DNA from 2 places in the Mucilaginibacter robiniae genome. Region 1 is predicted to be linked to the other one. Evidence: riboswitches for the same ligand, from Rfam matches in the RefSeq annotation. Region 1 holds a riboswitch; the other holds the start of a gene.
The links. A riboswitch is a leader RNA that binds a small molecule or an ion and turns the genes downstream of it on or off. The one in region 1 is predicted to bind cobalamin.
Positions count from the first base shown of each region.

Region 1 (4,440 bases):
ACGTACAAATGACCATTGTAATATGGTGATAGGTCCTGTTAGCATGCCTTTCATGTGCTTTTCAGTTTGTGCAGCAGCAAAGCTGCTCCAACGCACCGTCATATCTTTAGGGCGGCTTACATCACCGTAAATAACCGGTGGTTTTACACAGCGGCTACCATAACTTTGTACCCAGCCGTTTTGGGTGAACAAATAACCCTCTAATTGCTCGCCGAAATACTCTACCATATCATTACGCTCAAACTCGCCATGTACCAGAACATCCAAGCCAATTTCTTCCTGTAAGCGAATGGTATCTATAGTAGCTTGTTCAATAGCCTGCTCGTACTCTGCTTGTGTAATCTCGCCCTTTTTTAACTTAGCTCTTAGCTTGCGTATATCATCTGTTTGCGGGAAAGAACCAATTGTTGTAGTTGGAAATAAAGGTAGTTGAAAACGCTTTTGTTGTAATTGTTGGCGTATAGCAAAGGCACTCCCTCTTTGAGCATCCGTATCAGTAATATCAGCCACGCGTTGCTTCACCACTTCTTTATGCACTAATTTTGATGAGCTGCGAGTATCAAGAGCTTGCTGATTAGCTTGTAATGAAGTTGTATTTCCTTGGCTGATATCGAATAACTCTTTTACTTCTGTTAACTTTTGTTTGGCAAACGCCATCCAGTTTTTCAAACCGTAATCCAATTGGGTTTCCAGATCAAGATCATAAGGAGAATGTAATAAAGAACAAGATGGCGCAATCATGATCCTGTCGCTTCCAATAGCAGCAGTTGCTTGGTTAACCAATTCTAACGATTGCTGATAATTATTTTTCCAAACATTACGACCATCTACTACGCCTAACGATAATGATAATCTTTCAGGAATTAGTGCCAGTACTTCATCCAACTGACCAGGAGCACGTACTAAATCAATATGCAAGGCTGCTATAGGTAAATTAACTGCCAGATGAGTATTATCCAGCAATGCATCAAAGTATGTAGCTACCAAAATTTTGATGCCGCTAATACGATTGCTGATGGCTTGGTACGCATAGGCAAATGCTTCTTTCTCTTTCTTGCTTAGGTCTAACGCTAAATAAGGTTCATCAAGCTGCACCCATTCGGCACCTAATGCTTTCAGCCGGTTGATGATTTCTACATAAACCGGAACCAGCTTTTTGATAAGATCAATCCGTTCAAATCCTTCTTCTTTTTCTTTACCCAAAAGCAGGTAAGATACCGGACCAATAATTACGGGTTTAGCTGCTTTGCCGCAGTACTGATGTGCGTAGTTAAACTCGGCATAAAGCTTTTCTGAAAATACACGAAACTCTTGGTTAGCTGTAAACTCAGGCACAATGTAGTGGTAGTTGGTATCAAACCATTTGGTCATTTCCATGGCTGTAACATCCAGCCCATCTTTCTGGTAGCCACGAGCCATAGCAAAATAGAGGTCAAGCTCGTCATTTTCTTTTACGCTAGATACTACCTGAGTGTAACGGGTAGGTATGACACCTAATAGCAAGCTCATGTCCAGTACCTGATCATAGTAACTGAAATCATTACATGGAATCAGGTCAATGCCGGCATCTATCTGTAACTGCCAGTTTTCTTCTTTGATTTTCCGGGCAACTTGGTGTAGTTCGCCTTTGTCAATTTTGCCTGCCCAGTATTGTTCACAGGCTTTTTTTAATTGTCGGTGGCTGCCCACTCTGGGGTAGCCGAGGTTGTTTTTAAGCATACGCATAAAACTTTTGGTTAAACATTAATAGATAATTAATGCTCCTTACGTTTTTGGTACACTTTCGGGAAAATAGGGTAGAAATAAACAATAGAAAGCCAGTACAATCGGGCGCAACTCTTCCCTTGTGTTCATGACATTCATGTTTGTCCATGGACTACTGCTTCAATCGCGAAAGCATCGGTCTTAAAACAGCATAGGCAAGTCTCCTGGCTCGTTTTCCATTAAGCGCCTTCCCATAAGCTAATAGCTAACAGTGGCATGTGCTTAACAGTAATGAATGCTGATAGCAGTTTGGAAAATTAAATTACCTCATGCTATTTGCTATTCATTGTAAAACTTACAGTTGCGCGACAGCCCGTGATTTGCACACGGTTCCTTCTTCGTTCCGACTCTCGCCGAAAACCTTTGCTGCTGGAAGATTTATTCTTGTAAAGAACGTTAGCACAAAGATAACAGATTGCAATATCATTTTAACTAATCATTTAACAGGAACACAATAATCTATCTTCGGTAAATACAAGCTTGTACTTAAATTTAATGCTTAGTTATACATGAGGTTGGTAATTTAACTTGTTACGTATAAGTGGATTGTGATATTCATTTAATGTGTTTCTTTTTTAATGTAATCACTGTAATTTCTGGCCAGATACCTACGCGACCTTTAAAACCTAAAAAGCCAAAACCCCGGTTTACATACAGGTATTGGTTGTTTTGTTTGTATAACCCAGCCCAGTTCCGGTAAATATATTTCGCCGGGCTCCATTTCAAACCTAAAAACTCGATACCGAACTGCATACCATGTGTGTGCCCAGCCAGTGTTAAATGAACCGGTTGATGGTGCTTTAGTGTAACCGCTTCCCAATGGGTAGGATCATGAGAGAGGAGTATTTTAAAGGCACTGTCTGCTACATTTGCGGTGGCCTTTTTCAAATCACCATATTGATGAAAGCCTTTACCCCAGTTTTCTACGCCTACTAATGTTATAGCTTGTCCGTCTTTTTTAATCTGTGTAGCTTCATTCAGGAGCAAATTGAAACCAATTTCCTCGTGTATTTTTTTAAGCTGGTTTAGGTTAGCTTGTTTATCACCAAGGTTTTCCCATTGTACATAATCGCCATAATCATGGTTGCCTAACACCGAGTATTTACCATAGGATGCCTGAAGTTTGGCAAAAGCAGGGATCCATCGGTCCATTTCAGAAGCTTTGTTGTTTACCAAATCGCCTGTAAATAAAATGATGTCACTCTTTTGTGCATTAACTAAGGCTAATCCTTTTCCTACACCTTTTTCGCTGGTAAAACTTCCCGAATGTATATCTGAAAGCTGGGTAATGGTAAAACCATCAAATGCATCCGGCAAGTCGTCAAACTCCAACGTTTCACGAAGTACTTGGTAATGATGTCGTCCTTGCGTAAGACCAAAAAGTAAAGCGAAGAACGGGATAGCAGCAATAACTACTGTTGTTAAACTAACCCAATAACTTCTTGGCGGAAAGCCACGAAATAGTCTGGTAATATCTTCCAACAATAGCACGGTTGAACCAAATATTTTGGGTACAACAGCCAGTAACATCAATGCCATTAACACCGAAACTAACCGAGGGTGCTGACGCATACGTTGCCCACGGCTTACGTAAAAAATACCACCAACCAGTATCAGGTCGATTAGCCAATAACCATATACTATAAGAGCATTGTTGGATAGAGTATGAACAGCTTGGAAAAAGTAAAGATCAGTTAAAATCCAAATAAGTGTAATATAAGCAATACGTTGTTTCATATAAATACGTGCATGCAAGTGCAGTAGTTAAAGACGGATGAACCCTATAAATATTTTAAACTTAAATTAAATAGGACCTGCTAATTACATTAGGTGTGATTTGTATATTGTATAATATTACTTAACTTATTAATATATAATTACTTAAATATATTATGTGAATCTGATAAGTAAATTCGTATGATGGTTATCATACGGTATTGTGATTAAGAACATTCTTTAAACAACAGAAAACGATCAAATTTAATTAGCAATACAGAACAGGGTTTACTGGCTTATATAGTTAGCAAATCCTGTTCAATTAATAATTAAATGGAGAAAACATGTTAAGAACACTTAATGATACCGAAATTCAAGAAGTTTTAAAAAGTAACTTTCTGGCACGTATTGGTTGTACCGACGGAACTAAAGTTTATGTAGTACCTATTCATTACCATTATGAAGAGAATGCCGTTTTATGTTACTCACTGGAGGGTTTGAAAATTGATTTGATGCGCAAACATACATCTGTTTGTTTGGAAGTGGATGAAATCAGAGACGCAAATCATTGGAGGTGTGTAGTAATTAACGGTAGATACGAAGAGATAACTAATGAAAATGAGCTAGGAGATTTGAGACCTCGCTACACTGAATACTTGATTAGACAACGGGTAAGCCTTCCTTCCGAGTCGCCGAATGCTGATCAGCTTGAATCTACTGATTTGCATTCAAACACTGCACAGGTTTTCTTCAGAATAAAGTATGAATCGATTTCTGGACGAGCAGATGATTAATTGTTAAATTAATTTAAAATAGGTAGTTATAACGACTAACTCTTTTTATAATTTAGCTTGTGAAATGGTTCTGTTCCAAGTTACTTAAACTTTTTAAAGCATCCTTAAAAATGCTATTAATATATTAAAAAGCTTAAGAAACGATAAACGTTATTAAGTGAGCTGT
Region 1 covers NZ_CP051682.1:4,844,554-4,848,993, reverse strand. Annotated here, with positions in the region: gene metE (5-methyltetrahydropteroyltriglutamate--homocysteine S-methyltransferase) at 1-1,719, opposite strand, end outside; cobalamin riboswitch at 1,902-2,144, opposite strand; gene HH214_RS21210 (metallophosphoesterase) at 2,320-3,501, opposite strand; gene HH214_RS21205 (pyridoxamine 5'-phosphate oxidase family protein) at 3,825-4,274, shown strand.

Region 2 (4,440 bases), 2.3 Mb from region 1:
ACTTGGCTAAAAGGCTTAAATAATTTTTCCAGTTTATGGGGCGGTATACCAATGCCAGTATCATGAATAGCAAAGTTAATTATGTGTTTATCCTGCTTATTCAGCCCCATGGTTGTCACTTTAACAATTACCTCCCCTTGTGCGGTAAATTTTACCGCATTGCCCACCAAGTTGGTTAATATCTGTTGTAAACGAACTTTATCACCAATAATCTGCAAGGGAGTGCCTTCTTGTATATGATAAGCCAGTTCGATACCTATTTGGGCGGTTTTAGTAGCAAAAATATCCAGCACTTCTTCAATGCTTTGGCGCAAGTTAAATTCTTCTTGTTCCAGTTCCAGGTTGCCGGCTTCAATTTTTGAGAAGTCGAGTATGTTATTGATAACACCCAGCAGGTTTTCACCGCAGGTAGTTATCGTCTCGGTGTACATACGCTGGTTATCAGTAAGCGGCGTTTCAGCCAGCAGAGCCGACATACCAATCACCCCGTTCATCGGGGTTCGTATTTCATGGCTCATGGTAGCTAAAAAAACGCTCTTGGCCTGATTTGCTTTTTCAGCTTCTTTACGGGCTACATCCAGCTGCTGGTTTTTTATTATTAAATCTTGATTTAACTGCAGCAACTTTTCCGCATTCCGCTCGCGCTCTTCGTGCATTTCCACTTCCTTCTGCATTTCAGAAACTTGCCAAGCCTGAATAATTTGTTTTTTACCATAAACATGCAGCTGGTAAGCCCATAAACCACATATAAAAAATATGACTGTAGTAAAAAACAAGTGTATAATCAGCGTTTGCAGGTCAAAATAAGATAACTGTGTAAAATAAACGTGCGGTACGCCTATATCTTGCAGATAAGCAAAAGTGGCATGATGAATACCCACTACAATGAGCAAAGGTATTTGCAGCTTCCATTTCTGATAGGTAATAAGCACAGCACTACCAATGAAAGCAAAAAAGTGCATCTCGAACATACCATGCATCTGGTAAATGAATTGCGCCAAAAAAATACCAAGAATGCCACTTAATACGTATTGATACCAGTCTGACTCGGGCATGAACCCCTTAACTGAGTAATAGGCCAACAATGATATACCGCTTAAAGTTAAAGCAATAAACCAAGTATCATAAAACCAGGCAAAAACCAAGCCCATAACAAAGCAGCCTGCCAGAAAGTAGTTAATGAATTTATCGGAGCGTTGTTTTACCTCCTGCTCCATTTGTAGCTTTTGTAATTGGTATTCGGTATTTTGACGGTGCGGCATATATAGGTTATAATTTACAACCTGGCAAGCTACACCCATAAGCACGGGTAGCAAACAGGCTGAATCGGATCGGATCGTGTTGTTTTAGCAAGTTTTCGAGCGCTATGCGCGCGTAAGCGGTTTGGCTATCGGTACAGTAACGGCTGTTATTGTAATTACCCCGGTAGTAAAGTTGTCTGCTGCTATTCAGAATAGCCGCCTGCGGAGTTGAATATACGCCGCAAGCTATTGCCAGTTGTGGCGCTACAACAACCGGGATATGCAAATCATACTTCTGCTTTACTTGGGCAGGGGTATAATATTTATCGGTCAGTAACACTACGGCAAAGTTTACCTGGTTACCGTATTGTGTAATTAATTCTTTTACGTGTTTAATATTGAACTTGGAACAAGGGCAATCCGGATTGAAGAAATGCAGCAATACAGGCTTATGATTTTCAAAACTAAATTGAAACCCTAAGTTTATAGCTGTACCATTTTTAACAGGAACATAATGATCAGGTACCGGCGTAGGCAAACTGTATTTATATTGGTTGTACCACAATATAGAAGCAACTGCGCCGAACAGCACAACAAGCCACGTAAATACAATAATTTTTTTCAAAACGACAGAAGCAACAAGTAATTCTAAATAAATCAGGATAAAGGTTTACGCTGGTAGCTTAACTGAGATTTCAATTGACGGGAGTTCCGGAAGAAAATACCCGGTTCGGGAATTAAAGATCAAAGATTGTTGTACCGTATTCTGATTACGACAAATACATTCCATCAGTTTCGTTACACTAATGTTACATTCTGCTTATGACGATAAAATGGCAAATAATACTTTTTAATTAATTGCTATACCCATAAGTTAATCGGCTTTTAAGTAATAAAATTTTATCTTTGCACCGCTTTTGGTTTCCGGCACATGCTCGGAATTAAAAGGGAATCTGGTGTAAGTCCGGAACTGTCCCGCAGCTGTAAGCTCTTTTAACTAAGGTTCATTCTGTAGTCACTGTATGCGGCAAGCACACGGGAAGACGAACCCAGGGGAGCAAGTCAGAATACCTGCCTCAGGCACTTTATAATTCATAGCTTTCGTGGATTGAAGCTGGAATAAATTACTTTTCGTGTATTTCATTGTTGGTGTACAAAATTCGGGCTGCTGTGGGTAACTGCTCACAACACATGAAATTAGCTGTGCTTTACGCGCACTATAAGCGCACAGGCCATTGTGTAACTTTTTGGAGGCTGCTGACGTTTTTTGCCGCAGGGGCTTGTTGCTGCCCTCAGGCTTCGGCCCAAATATTACCGACGGTGAAAGACACGTTGAAAAATAATCAACTACAGGAAGTGCGCGTACGTGCCATCAAACCCGATATTCGGGCCGCATCGCCTACACCTGTACAAATACTTAAAGGTACAGAACTAGAGCGTCTGAACAGCTTTTCGGTAGCTGATGCCCTGCGTTACTTTACCGGGGCCGAACTGAAAGATTATGGCGGTATAGGCGGATTGAAAACTGTAGATGTACGTAGCCTGGGCACTAACCACACTGGCGTGTTTTATGATGGTCTCCCCATCAGCAACGCGCAAAATGGGCAAGTAGATTTAAGTAAATTCTCGTTAGATAACATTGAAGCTATTGAGTTATACAATGGGCAGAAGAGTGCCATTTTTCAGCCAGCTCAGGCATTTTCGGTAGCTAGTTCTTTATACCTGCAAACTAAACAGCCACACTTTGCAACTGATGAGCACACGCATATCAAAACCACTTTGAAAGTGGGCTCGTTCGGGTTGTTTAACCCGGCCATATTGTGGCAGCAAAAGTTATCAGCAAAAACTTCCAGCACTATAAGCGTCGAATGGATACAAGCTAATGGCCGGTATAAATTCAGGGAAACAAATGGCACTTACGACACCACTGCGGTACGACACAATGCCGACATTAGCGCTATCAGAGCAGAAGCCAGTTTGAACGGTACGCTGGCAGATAGCAGTACCTGGTTGGTAAAAGCGTACCTGTATCACTCCGACCGCGGACTGCCCGGGGCGATTGTAAAAAACCGGTTTGATTATGACGAACGCCAATGGGATGGCAACTACTTTACACAAGCTACTTATCAAAAAAATATAGCCTCATGGTATAGTCTTCTGCTGAACGGCAAGTATGCATTGGATGATACCCGCTATCTGAACCCACACTATGCCAACCTGCAAGGTTACCTAGACAACCACTATCAGCAACAAAATGCTTACCTGTCAGCAGCCAACCTTTTTCATGTTACGCCGCAATTAGATGTAGATTTTTCGGGCGATGTGCAATGGAGCCAGTTACGCAAGCTGGATAATGATTTGTATCGCTTTGTTTATCCTACCCGATATACAACACTCACCGCTCTATCGGCAGATTATCATTTAAGCTGGCTAAAAATACAAGGTACGCTGTTAGGTACTTTTATTAATGAAAAAGTAAAGTTGTATGAGGGTGCAGCCAACCGGCAGGTGTTGTCGCCTTCTTTATCAGCCATATACCAGCCTTTGGCTTCTGACTTTGCTATACGAACCTTTTACAAGCACACTTTCCGAATGCCGACTTTTAATGATTTGTATTATACCTTAATTGGCAATACCAGTCTGAAGCCGGAATATACTACGCAATATGATGTAGGTTTTACTTACAATAAAACGATACCTATAGGCATTCTGCAACAATTGTTGATTACTACTGATGCCTACTACAACCGTGTAAAAAACAAGATTGTTGCCATACCTACCACCAACCTTTTCCGGTGGACGATGCTGAACCTGGGTTTAGTAGATATCCGCGGATTGGATGCAAGTATCAAATCAGGCTGGCAAATTGGAGCCGCTACCTTATTACATGTCAACCTTAATTACACCTACCAGCGTGCGCTGGATGTAACGCCTCCACCAGATAACTCACCTTATCAGGGACAAATCCCTTACGTGCCTAAACATAGCGGCTCAGCAGTTTTGGGAGTAGAGCACCAGCAACTTAGCTTTAATTACAGTTTTGTATATACCGGAGCGAGGTATAATGCAAAAGATAACCTGCCGGTTAATTATGTACAGCCCTGGTACACACATGATGTATCAGCTACTTATAATTATCCTTATCATAAAAGTATGATCAAACTCACCGCAGAAGTTAATAATTTACTAAATCAGTATT
Region 2 covers NZ_CP051682.1:2,567,571-2,572,010, reverse strand. Annotated here, with positions in the region: gene HH214_RS11485 (response regulator) at 1-1,262, opposite strand, end outside; gene HH214_RS11480 (DUF6436 domain-containing protein) at 1,270-1,866, opposite strand; cobalamin riboswitch at 2,143-2,334, shown strand; gene HH214_RS11475 (TonB-dependent receptor) at 2,433-4,440, shown strand, end outside.
Region 2: it holds a riboswitch for cobalamin, as region 1 does, so the genes downstream of both, HH214_RS11475 (TonB-dependent receptor) here and metE (5-methyltetrahydropteroyltriglutamate--homocysteine S-methyltransferase) in region 1, are expected to answer to the same signal.